One region of the Oceanobacillus sp. CF4.6 genome, then DNA from elsewhere that is predicted to be linked to it. Evidence: riboswitches for the same ligand, from Rfam matches in the RefSeq annotation. Region 1 holds a riboswitch; each other region holds the start of a gene.
The links. A riboswitch is a leader RNA that binds a small molecule or an ion and turns the genes downstream of it on or off. The one in region 1 is predicted to bind S-adenosylmethionine.

Region 1 (3,167 bases):
GCTTTACACTGTCAATCAACTTTCTGCCGGCATCACGACCACCTTTAATACCGAAAGTTATAATGGAACCATAGCCGAATTTGAAATATTTCTGTGCAAGCTTATGAGAAGGATGTTCTGTCAGGCCAGGGAAACTAATCCATTCCACTGCAGGATGTTCCTGTAAATATTGTGCAACCTTTTGTGCATTCTCTGTATGTCTTTCAATACGCAAGTGAAGCGTTTCGAGACCTTGTAAAAGTAGAAATGCATTTTGTGGACTTAGGCAAGCTCCAATATCACGTAATAATTGAACACGTAATTTTGTAATAAAAGCAGCTGGACCAAGATCTTTATATTTTAATCCATTATAGCTCTCATCAGGCTCTGTAAATCCTGGGAAACGTCCACTATCCCAATTGAATCTTCCGCCGTCTACCACAATGCCGCCAATCGTTGTCCCATGTCCACCAATCCATTTTGTTGCAGAATGAACAACAATATCAGCGCCCCACGTAATTGGTTTCGTAATATATGGTGTGGCAAAGGTATTATCAATAATTAAAGGAATGCCGTGTGCATGGGCAATATCTGCAACCTTTTCTACATCAAATACATAAAGACTTGGATTCGTTATAATTTCTCCGAAAACAGCTTTTGTTTTATCAGTTATTGCTGCTTCAATTTCATCTAGATTGGTTCCATCAACAAATTTGACGTTTATTCCGTAACGTGGAAGTGTCGTTGCAAATAGATTGTATGTACCGCCATATAGATTACTATCTGCGATAATTTCATCACCAGAGCCTGCAATATTCAAGATTGCCAGCGTAATTGCCGCCATTCCTGATGAAGTTGCTACAGCGCCTATGCCATCTTCGAGTAGGGCTACTCGTTGTTCAAATGCATCTACTGTCGGATTCATTATTCTTGAATAAATATTCCCCGACTCAGCCAAACCAAATAAATTTTGTGCATGTTCCGTGTCACGGAATACATAAGAAGTAGTTTGATAGATTGGAACTGCCCGTGAACCTGTTGTTGGATCTGGCTGCTGGCCACCGTGAAGTAATACGGTTTCTGAATTTTGAACATGAAATTTTGTCATAAGTAATTCCTCCCATTTAATTCGTTTTCTTCATATCTTGAGGAAGAGGATAAGCAAAAAGCCCTCTTCCTAAGAAGAGGGCGTATGTACGAATCAGTCCTCCTCTTATCTTCCAGATCAATCGATGACCTGTAGGATTTAGCACCTTTAACAACAGACAAGTCTGCTCTATGGTTGCCGGGTTTCACAGGGCCTATTCCCTCCACCACTCTCAATAAGAGATTGCTTTATTAAATTAATGTGATTATATAATGTATTCGAATAATTGTCAATAAGGTTTCTGAAAAATTAATATTTAAATCACTTAATTCCTTTTTACCATCGCATTTTCTATAAACTACGAAGTAACTGCCATTTGCGATAGACCTTTAGCTAATAATGGAAGCAAGTTTCTTCGGCTACCGCTCTGGGAAATACACTGCGCTTTTCGCGGGCGGCTGGTGAGCCAACTTGCGCTAAAGCGCTGCGTTGTCTCACCTATGCCTCTGCTCCCGCAGAAGTCTCCGTGTATTTCCCAGAGCTGATTAGATGTTTACAAACTATTAACTGCATTAGTGATTGCTATAAAAATCTCATAAAACAGCTTCACCAGTCCGGGTGAGCGGCGGGCGGTGACTCCTGCGGGAAAAGCACGTGTCCGAAGACCCCGCAGCGGTGGTTTTCCCGCGAGGAGGCTGAGGCCGTGCCCGCGGAAAGCATCCGCCCAGAGCGATCTCGGACGGTAGCAATAGCGCATGTCTGTTAATATAACCTAAAGTTAAGTCGCATTTTATTTCAACTCTGCGATGATTAAAAGGCTTTAAACAATAACCAAGGTTACCAAAGTGGTTATTAAAGATATTCTAGTTTATCCCAGTTAACTGTTGGAATTTACACAAGCTATTCCGATTCGGTCTGTCTCTTTGGTCTTTTGTAGACAGAGAACATATAGATGAACAGTGCAGTCCATATAAGAATAAATGTAATTAAATGAGCCGTGGTGAACGTTTCATTGTAGAGAAATACACCTAAAATAAGCATCATCGTTGGTGTAATGTACTGCAGGAAACCTACCATAGCTAAAGGAATCTGTTTGGCTCCACTTGAAAAGAGTAATAAAGGAACAGCTGTTGCGATTCCAGCTCCAATTAAATATAGATTTGTAGCGGTAATAAATGGCTGAATCGTAAAGGAATTTACTGGAATCATCCATAAATAAATAAGGGCAACTGGTGCAACAATCATTGTTTCAATCGTTAAACCATACAAAGCACCAATATCCACCGTTTTTTTCAACAAGCCATATAATGCGAACGATGTGGCCAGCATCAGAGATACCCATGGGAAAACACCATAGCTGAAAGTAAGATAAAGCACACCAGTTGCAGCAAGGATAAAAGAAATGACCTGTCCTTTTGAGACGGACTCCTTTAAGATTATTATTCCAAGTAAAATACTGATTAAAGGATTAATATAATAGCCCAGACTTGCCTGTAGTACATGGCCACTGACAACGGCCCAAATAAATAAAAACCAATTCATACTGATGACGATGGAAGCTGCAGTAATACCCAATAACTTTTTTCTATCCTTCATAATTGCACGGCATTCCTGAATGAATGGCAGCCATTTTCCTAATGAAATAACGAGCAGAAGCATAAAAGCACATGACCACACAATGCGATACGCTAGAATTTGGCCAGCAGGAACATATTCGAGCTGTTTCCAGTACATTGTAAGAAAACCCCATAGGAGATATGCACTAAATGTATATAGAATCCCTAGCTTTGTCTGACGACTATCCATCTTTTTTCTCCTTTTTAAATGAGACTATGATAATAGTAGATTGAAAAAATGAATAAAGCAATAACTAGGCTTGGAGACTAATAAAGAAAACGCTTTCAAATAATTGCGATTTCCTTTATGATAGTAGTAAAGGCTATTAATTGTAAATGTATGTGAAGGGAGTCATTTCATGAAAAAGAAACAGGACCATTTTGAAACTGCTGTCATTCATGAGGGCTATGATTCAAAAACGATGCTTGGAAGTCTCACTCCACCAATTTTTCAAACTTCTACCTACACCTTTGAAAATGCAGAA
Region 2 (3,167 bases), on a different contig from region 1:
AAGGGGTCTCCGCATAGATCACTTTTGTATTCGGTTTGATTGCACTTGACACTTCATTAAGATCCGTTAAATCCACAAACGTATGATCGATATTAAATCGTTTTAAAACTTCTGATACAAATCGGAAAGTTCCACCATACACATCTTTTGTCACTACTACATGGTCACCAGCAGATAAGAGTAATAGTGCGGACGAGATGGCAGCCATCCCAGAAGAGAATGCCAAGCCATGTGTTCCGCCTTCGAGTTCAGCGATTTTTTCCTCGAGCGCCTGGCGGGTAGGATTTCCAGATCTGCTGTAATCGAAGGGTCCAAATTCTTCAAAACTATTTTGATGGAAAGTGGAAGAAAGATAGATAGGAACATTCACCGCCCCTGTCTGTGTTTCTCCTCTTTGTGCGCCATGAATTAATTTTGTTTCTAAATGATTATTATGTTGACTCATTTTTAACATCCTCCTATTCCAAAATTGATAGTGCTTGTTGTAAGTCCGCTTTTAAATCTTCCACATTCTCAATACCTACGGAAAAACGTAGTAGTTCGTTGCTGATGCCCCGTCTTAATCGCTCGTCTTCTGGCATATCTGCATGGGTCTGTGTGGTTGGATACGTAATAAAACTTTCGACACCACCAAGGCTTTCGGCAAAAACAATCAATTGTAGCTTCAATAAGAAAGGATCGACATATTTGCTCTTTTTTAGGCAGAATGAGAGCATGCCGCCTTTGTTGGGATAAAGAACTTTTGTAACGGCGGGGTGTTCTTTTAGATATCCAGCAATGATTCTAGCATTTTCCTCATGTCTATCCATTCGGAGGGACAATGTTTTTAAGCCCCGGATTAGCAACCAGGAATCAAATGGGGAGAGAACGGCACCATTTGCGTTATGATTCAGAGATAATTTTGCACAAATCGCTTCACCTTTAGCCACGACTAACCCTGCTAAAACATCATTGTGACCCCCAATATATTTTGTGGCACTGTGAATGACAATATCAGCACCGAGACTGATTGGCTGCTGCAAGTAAGGCGTTAAAAATGTATTGTCCACAATTAATAGTAGATCATGTTGTTTTGCCAACGTTGCATACAGGCTGATATTGATTTCCTGCATCGATGGATTTGTTGGCGTTTCGATAAATATTGCCTTCGTATTGGGTGTTATTAGTTGCTCTGTTTTTTCAATATCGTCAAATGTATCATAGGTTGTTTTAATATCATAGATATCTGCATATTGTTCCAGCATACGGTATGTTCCACCATATAAATCCTCGGGTGCAATTAAATGGTCACCAGACCGGAAAAGGGAGAGGACTAATTGGATAGCTGCCATCCCGGAGCTACAGGCGTAACCTGTATCACCGGCTTCTAATTCAGCAATCCCTGCTTCCAAAATGTTACGAGTAGGATTTTTTGTTCGCGTATAGTCATAGCCAGTGGATTGTCCAAGTCCCTTATGCTGATAAGCTGTTGATAAATAAATGGGTGGATTGATTGCTCCGGTTTTCTCATCGCTTTTATTTCCTAACTGAGCTAATTTTGTTTCAATACTTTTGTTTGACATTTTTCAACCTCCAAATGTAAATAAGGGCCTTCTTCAACTAAGAAGAAGGCCCTAATATGTATGCATTCTTCTTATCTTCTAGGCAGAAATACAAACGCCTACTGGAATTAGCACCTTAACCTGCATGGTTTGGTTGCTGAGACATCAAAGGGCCAGTCCCTCCGTCTCTCTTGATAAGAGATTAAACTAATTTATGTAATTTTTCTAAATAATACTTTCAGCTTACAATATAAAATTAAAAAAAGCAAGAAGAATATAATATTTCTCCTGAATATATTGCATATATGGAAAGGTAAAGGAAAGAAGCAAGCACTTTTAGGATGCTATATGAATACCTAATAAAGAGGGTGGTTTATTGCCTATAGACTTACCAGATATGCAATTAATTTAAAGGAAGTGACTCTATTGTTTTATCATGTCAAAGAATTGCAATACCACGCAAAGCCGGAACGTCCAGATCCCGTGTTTGCTGGGAGACTGCAAGAAGTACTCGGGGGTCAATGGGGTGAGATGTCAGTAGCTATGCAATATTTATTCCAGGGTTGGAACACGCGCGGCGATGGAAAATATAAAGATTTATTGATGGATACCGGTGCAGAAGAACTTGCCCATGTGGAAATGCTTGCAACCATGATTGCAAGACTTTTGGACGGTGCTCCTGATATTGAATTGGAAGATGCTGCAAAGGATCCGATGGTGGCAGCAATTTTAGGAGGAATGAATCCACAACATGCAATTGTGTCCGGTTTAGGTGCCATGCCGGCGGATAGTATGGGGAATCGCTGGACAGCAAATTATATTATTGCAAGTGGAAACCTGCTTGCAGATTTTCGAATGAATCTGACTGCTGAATCACAAGGACGTCTTCAAGTTGCACGTCTATATGAGATGACAAATGATCGTGGTGTCAAAGATATGCTTTCCTGGTTACTTGCAAGAGATACCATGCATCAAAATCAGTGGTATGCCGCAATCAGAGAACTGGAAGAAAAAGAAAATATCGTTGTGCCGAGTACGTTCCCAAGGGAATTGGAAAAGGAGGAAGTAGCCTACACATTATTCAACTTTTCCATGGGGAATGAAAGTGCTACTGGAAGATGGGCGCACGGCCCAAGTATGGATGGCTGTGGAACGTTTAATTATGTTGAGGACCCAGTTCCATTGGCACCAGCACCGAAACTTCCCCCAGCTCCACCGTACATTTTTGATACACCATTATGGGCGTTGAGAAAGTCCGACGATCTGCCGGAACCGGATATGAAATAACATACAAAGTGGACTGTCTATTATTATAGACAGTCCACTTTCATTTTACCCCAAGGTAAGGGAAGGAGACTGTTACCAGATTAATTCTTGTTATAACTACAATCGGATGAAATCATTTGATGAGATATAATGATAGAATAATACTCCTTTAGTTCCTCTATTTAAACAATTGTACTAGTTTCCCCACAACACTGCTTGGTCTGAATAGACAAGTGAAAAAATTCACCTTACAATGAATATATTCCCATAAAAATCGACTGTTGTAGAATTATTCAAATCGTGTTTTAAAAATCCGGAAAGATCAAAAAGCATATAAAGAGTAAATTAGAATAGAAGAAA
Region 3 (3,167 bases), on a different contig from region 1:
CAGTGAACCTACTTTTCGTCAGGATCCCACAGATATATCCCATTATATGTACACAGGATCCATTGGAAAATTACTCGCTGCTTCTTTATTTTATGGAAAAGAAACACATGCAGGTGAGCCACTCAGTGGGATGACTTCCCCTTATATTTCTTCTTTCATGACAAGAGAGATGGAGTGGAATGATTTATTTGAGGAAACCGTTCTCGGGGAGACGACACCACTTCCTGTAACCTTGCAGCAAACGGATTTGCGGTTGCATTATTCTACACAGACTCCGTACCGTTCGTCTGCCTTGTATAATATATTTCTTATGAAGCGGAGCGCGTCAGAGGCCTTTGATTTGTTTGAGAAGGTAGCGCAAACGGCTGCAGAAAAGTGTAATGAAGCCTATGAACGAATTTGCAAGAGGCATCATGTTGAACCAATTGGAAAAGTAAAAGTGATTCGTTATAAAGATTTAGTAACCTATGCTACCAATAAACTGGGTAAGGAATATGTAAATGATGTTAAAGCAGATATTCATTACAATGAAGCTTGGGATGATCGGGAAAAGTCGCTACGCATTACCGATAAACTAATGATTCAATGCCAGGAACTTGCCCCGGCAATTATTGTATTGCTGGCACCGCCATACTATCCGGCTGTCAACTCCACTGGAAATGAACTAATCGAAGCGTGTACTTCGTTTGTAACAAAAATTGCACAAGAAAAATTTAACTTGCCTATTAAACGGATTCATTACTTAAATGGGATATGTGATCTCAGCTATGTAAGTTATTCCGGCACTGCAGAAGGCTGGAATGCATTTGAAGAAAACACACCGGTCTGGGGTGACAGCTATATTTTACCATTTAAAGAAATGCAGAAGCTAAATGCACCTGTTATAAACGTGGGACCATATGGACACGATGCGCATAAACGAACAGAGCGTCTGAATATCAAAAATGCCTTTGAAGAATATCCAATTATCATGGAAGAATTGATTCATATGATTAGTAATGCAAACTAAAATAATTTAGTTAAATATTTATAATTAATTAATTTTTTACAAAATAACTGTTGACTTTCATGTTTTTAAAAGATACAATACAAATAATTCATATCAAATTACTTGTATTAATATTTCTTATCCCGAGAGGTGGAGGGAAGGGCCCTATGAAACCTCGGCAACAGGTTCGATTTAATACTGTGCCAATTCCTTCAGGTGAATTACCTGAAAGATAAGAAGAGAAAAAACGAGCCTGTTAAAAGGTAAAGTTAGCAAATCCTCTTCTTATAATATAGAACGAGGATTTATTTTTATTTAACCGATAACTATTTTTCTTGGAGGGATGAAGTATGAATAACTATTCGGTTACGTACAGTGATTTTACTGGTGACCCGTATAAAGACTGGATTCCGACAGACCAAACAAAAGGTGCTTCAAAAATTCTCCAATGGGCATACGAAACATACGGTGACGATATTGTTTATGCCTGCAGTTTTGGTGCGGAAGGAGTAGTATTAGTTGATTTAATTTCCAAAGTACAAAAGGATGCTGAAATTGTATTTTTGGATACAGATCTTCATTTTCAGGAAACCTATGACTTAATTGATAAAGCAAAGGAAAAGTATCCTGAACTTCGCATTCAACTAAAAAAACCTGACCTGACAGTGGAAGAACAGGCTAATCAGCATGGTTCGGCACTGTGGAAACGCCAGCCTGATCAATGTTGTTACATTCGAAAAATAAAGCCTCTTGAAGAAGCGCTAAGTGGGGCACCTGCTTGGATTTCCGGATTACGAAGAGAACAATCGCCATCAAGGAGCAAAACTGATTTTGTTAATAAAGATGAAAAATTTAAATCGATTAAAGTTTGCCCGTTAATCCATTGGACCTGGGATGACGTATGGGATTATATCAAGGAAAATAACCTGCCATATAATGAATTGCACGATCAAGGTTATCCTAGTATTGGTTGTATCCCATGTACATCAAAAGTAACGGATTCTACGGATTCGCGTGCAGGAAGATGGTCAGGATTCAATAAAACGGAATGTGGCCTTCATACAAGCTGAAAAATCGATTAATTAGCTTCCTTTTTTTAGAAGAAAAATTTTTATATTTAAAACCAAGTAAACAACTTAGGATACAATACTTTGTACCTAAAATAATAGTTATACAGTTAGGATGGAAAAAATGAAATTTATATGGGGTGAAAAGCTTTGCAGTTAAATGTAATGAATAGTCCTTTTAGTCAAGAGCAAACAGAAAATCTGAATGTCCTGTTGCCAACGTTAACAGAAGCACAAAGAAATTGGCTTGGTGGATATCTTGCAGCTACACAGGTAACGGAATCGATACCAAATGGAGAGACTGCTTCCAATGGTATTGCGGTAGCATCTCCACCTGCTGTTCAGATTGCTTCCAGGGAAGTGACGGTGCTTTATGGATCTGAAACGGGTAGTGGCCAAAGACTTGCTGAAGAAGCAATTCGGAAATTGGAAGAGAAAAATTTAAAGGTGAAAATAGCTGCATTAGATGATTTTAAAACAAAGGATCTAAAAAAAGTTGAGGATTTACTGATTATATCTGCTACCCATGGAGAAGGGGAACCACCAGATAATGCGATTTCTTTTTATGAATTTCTTCATAGTAGAAAAGCACCTAAACTTACGGACGTTCGCTTTTCCGTATTATCCCTCGGAGACCAGTCCTATGAATTTTTTTGTCAGACTGGCAAGGATTTCGATAAGCGTCTAGAGGAACTTGGAGGAGAAAGACTGTATCCAAGGGTCGATTGTGACTTGGATTTTGATGAACCTGCATCAGAATGGACAGAGGGCGTCTTAGGAGTATTATATGAGGCACAAGAAAGTGAATCCTCCCTTGCAGTACAGGAAGCTGCTGGAACTATTTTGGAGGAACGACAGGTCTTTACAAGGACCAACCCATATATGGCTGAAATCTTAGATAATTTAAATTTGAGTGGGCAAGGATCAAACAAAGAAAATCGTCATCTTGAGTTATCTCTTGAAGGATCGAATCTGGTATTTGAACCCGGGGACAGCCTTGGAATATTACCGCAAAATAATCCTGAACTTGTAGACCAGTTAATTAAGGAAATGAACTGGAATCCGGATGAGACCGTTCAAGTGAACAAACAGGGAGAAATCCGTTCGTTAAG
Region 4 (3,167 bases), on a different contig from region 1:
GCCATTTCGTAATCCCCTTATGCGTAATCAACCCTTGGAATTCGTCATCGTTATAAACAGGAAATTTTGTTATCCCCTTGTGATTAATGACTTCCAGCATATTGGTCATTGGCTCATTTTGCTGAAAGGATATCACTTTTCTTATAAAAAGTGGATCTACTTTGCGTGGACGGGTGAGTTCCTGTTCAATTCTTTCGATACGTTCTACGACAGTATCATGTGGTTCAGCAATCGCAAAAGCCATATCAATTTTGTTATGAACAATCGCATTTCTTAGTTCAGCAAATTCCAGTAAGTCATCCGTGTACCGTTTAATAATTGCATTAGAATCTCGAAGCACTCTGACAGCTCTGGAAAAACCCATTTCTTTTTTAATAAGCAATGCTTTTATCTCTTTTTCAATTCGATTAAATGCAGTTATAAATCGTTCCGAATTTTTGTACATGATAAATTCTCCCGTGAAATTAAAGGTTTTTTAGGAACTTGCTCTGAGCGTTGCTTCCGTGTATCGACTTTTTGAAGAATACGATTCCATTTTCTTCCACTCTCAAAAGTTCGCCTACTGCTTCCAAATAAATTAATCGGGTTAACGTAGCCATAAATGGACTAATATATGTATGAATCGTTGACTCCCCATAAATTACTTCACATAAATCGTTTGCTGTCTTCCCTTTTTCAGATATATGTTCCAACAGTTGCTGCAGACGATAATCATGCTTTTCTTTTATTCTTTGCACACGTTCCTCTAAGTCCATAATCGCTTCACCATGACCTGGAAGCGCAATATCGACCGGATAATTGATTATTTTTGCAAGCGAATGATAGTATTCTTTCATTGGATTTAATTCTTCTCCTGTCCATAGTCCAATTACAGGAGAGATATTTTTTAATACATGGTCTCCCACTATCATTACCTTTTTTTCCCTTTGGTAAAAGCAATACTGATCGGGAGCATGACCAGGTGTCCAGACTACTTCATAGAAATCATTGCCAAATTGGATTTTATCATGTTCTTCAAAGAAACCATCGGGCTCAAAATCATAAATAAGTGAATCATTTTTAAGATGATCGGGTAATTCAGGAATACCATGTTTCTTAATTAGCCCTTTGAGTTTCCTATTAGAAGCGTCGGCGTTACGGCCTTTCAACATTTCTTTATATCCAAGCTTAGAAGTAAAAACAGGAACACCAATGTGCTCCTGAAACCATTTTGCAAGACCGATATGATCCTGGTGGGTGTGTGTCAAAATAACTTTTTCAACTACTACACCTGATTCCAATACTATTTTCCACGTGTCCATCGCTTCTTTTGAATATAAACCGGTATCAATAACTGTATAACCGTTATTTCCTTTTATAAGATAACTGTTCACTTCATGCATTCCACCGGGAATATGGATAACGAGTTTGAATATATTTTCAGTTACTTTACTTAACATATTACTGTCCCCTTTTCATTAATCTCCAGTAGATGCAACAATAAGATTAAAACTTTATAATTTCTATTTTATCGTTACTACTATTAAATGCCAAGCAAACAGTTTCTTAAGTAATCTCTATTGCTTTATAGAATTCCACAACAAGAATTAACGAAGTAAGTGACGTATCTTTTAGTAGATTATTTAATCTATTCTTGACTTATTCGATTTTAGCATGTATTCTGTCTATTAACAGTTAATTAAATATGTATTTCTTATTTAGAGAGGTGGAGGGACTGGCCCTTTGAAGCCTCGGCAACAGACTGAAAATGTACTGTGCCAATTCCAGAAGCAGTGATCTGCTTGAAGATAAGAAGAGAAACTAGTCACGGTATCTAAACCTCTTCTTATCTTTGGAAGAGGTTTTTTTGTTTGTAAAACTTAAGATGAGGTGAAGTAATGTCCAAGAAAAAAGGAAATGCACCATTTAAAGCAGACCATGTAGGAAGCCTACTGCGTCCGGAAGCCATACATATTGCGAGAAAAGAATTTAAAGATGGAAACATTACTGCTGAGGAATTACGGGCAGTGGAAACAAAGGAAATTAAAAGAGTTGTAGATAAGCAGATTGAAGTTGGTTTAGAAGCAGTAACCGACGGAGAATTCAGACGTACCTGGTGGCATTATGATTTCATAGAAAATCTGAATGGACTTGAAGGATTTGAACCAGAGAAAGGACAGAATTTCCATGGTGTTGAAACAGAAAAACACAGTGTACGAAACACTGGAAAAATTTCTTTCAACGAGGACCATCCATTCATTCATGATTTTATGGAGTTAAAAGAAATGGTAGGCGATCGTGCAGTTCCTAAACAAACGATTCCAAGTCCAAATCAGTTATTTATCGCTGGTATTAGAAATCCGGAAATTTATCCGGACATTGAAGCATACGCAGATGATGTTATCGAAGCTTACCGCGCTGCATTAAAAGCATTTTACAATGTCGGTGCACGTTATATTCAACTGGATGATGTGTATATTGCAAGACTATCAGCAGATGACAATCCATCTATAGAAGGCAGCTATTCCAGACAGCAACTGATAGATTTAGCATTGCGAGTTGTCAACGAAGTTCTGGAAGATAAACCAGAGGATTTAACCGTTACAACCCATTTATGTCGCGGAAACTATCAGTCTACGTGGGCATTTGAAGGAAGCTACGCAAAAATTGCACCAACACTGTTTGCAAAAGAAAAAGTAGATGGTTTTTTCCTGGAATATGATGACGAACGCTCTGGAAGTTTCGAACCATTGAAATATATTCCAAATGGTGGAGCACAGGTAGTTATCGGTGCAGTAACATCCAAGTTTGGTGAACTCGAAGATAAAGAGGCAATTAAAACGCGGGTAAAAGAAGCGGCGAAATATGTCCCCTTTGAACAATTATGTATAAGCCCACAGTGTGGATTTTCGTCGACACATCACGGTAATAAACTTACTGAAGAACAACAGTGGGACAAATTGAAATTCGTTGTTGACGTTTCAAAAGAACTTTGGGGTTAAGCTCCCTATCACTATTTTAGAAATAACATTACATATTAGAAAAGGGGAAATAAAATGACAAAAACAGTAGTTAAAGCTCCTTTCAAAGCAGACCATGTAGGAAGCTTCCTGAGACCAGAAAATTTGCACCAGGCAAGAGAAAATTTTAAAGAAGGAAAGATTTCAGCTTCCCAATTACGTGAAGTC

Region 2: it holds a riboswitch for S-adenosylmethionine, as region 1 does, so the genes downstream of both, ACHABU_RS09815 (methionine biosynthesis PLP-dependent protein) here and ACHABU_RS07915 (PLP-dependent aspartate aminotransferase family protein) in region 1, are expected to answer to the same signal.
Region 3: it holds a riboswitch for S-adenosylmethionine, as region 1 does, so the genes downstream of both, ACHABU_RS09915 (phosphoadenylyl-sulfate reductase) here and ACHABU_RS07915 (PLP-dependent aspartate aminotransferase family protein) in region 1, are expected to answer to the same signal.
Region 4: it holds a riboswitch for S-adenosylmethionine, as region 1 does, so the genes downstream of both, ACHABU_RS12940 (5-methyltetrahydropteroyltriglutamate--homocysteine S-methyltransferase) here and ACHABU_RS07915 (PLP-dependent aspartate aminotransferase family protein) in region 1, are expected to answer to the same signal.

The regions. Positions count from the first base shown of each region.
Region 1 covers NZ_JBIMEX010000003.1:217,589-220,755, reverse strand. The annotation lists gene ACHABU_RS07915 (PLP-dependent aspartate aminotransferase family protein) at 1-1,087, opposite strand, end outside; SAM riboswitch class I at 1,190-1,308, opposite strand; gene rarD (EamA family transporter RarD) at 1,967-2,872, opposite strand; gene megL (methionine gamma-lyase) at 3,042-3,167, shown strand, end outside.
Region 2 covers NZ_JBIMEX010000005.1:82,784-85,950, reverse strand. The annotation lists gene metC (cystathionine beta-lyase) at 1-445, opposite strand, end outside; gene ACHABU_RS09815 (methionine biosynthesis PLP-dependent protein) at 459-1,562, opposite strand; SAM riboswitch class I at 1,631-1,742, opposite strand; gene ACHABU_RS09810 (manganese catalase family protein) at 1,968-2,828, shown strand.
Region 3 covers NZ_JBIMEX010000005.1:105,791-108,957, reverse strand. The annotation lists gene ACHABU_RS09920 (M20/M25/M40 family metallo-hydrolase) at 1-1,009, shown strand, start outside; SAM riboswitch class I at 1,124-1,227, shown strand; gene ACHABU_RS09915 (phosphoadenylyl-sulfate reductase) at 1,339-2,058, shown strand; gene ACHABU_RS09910 (assimilatory sulfite reductase (NADPH) flavoprotein subunit) at 2,206-3,167, shown strand, end outside.
Region 4 covers NZ_JBIMEX010000008.1:25,928-29,094, reverse strand. The annotation lists gene ACHABU_RS12950 (CBS domain-containing protein) at 1-445, opposite strand, end outside; gene ACHABU_RS12945 (MBL fold metallo-hydrolase) at 465-1,439, opposite strand; SAM riboswitch class I at 1,691-1,794, shown strand; gene ACHABU_RS12940 (5-methyltetrahydropteroyltriglutamate--homocysteine S-methyltransferase) at 1,878-2,981, shown strand; gene ACHABU_RS12935 (5-methyltetrahydropteroyltriglutamate--homocysteine S-methyltransferase) at 3,036-3,167, shown strand, end outside.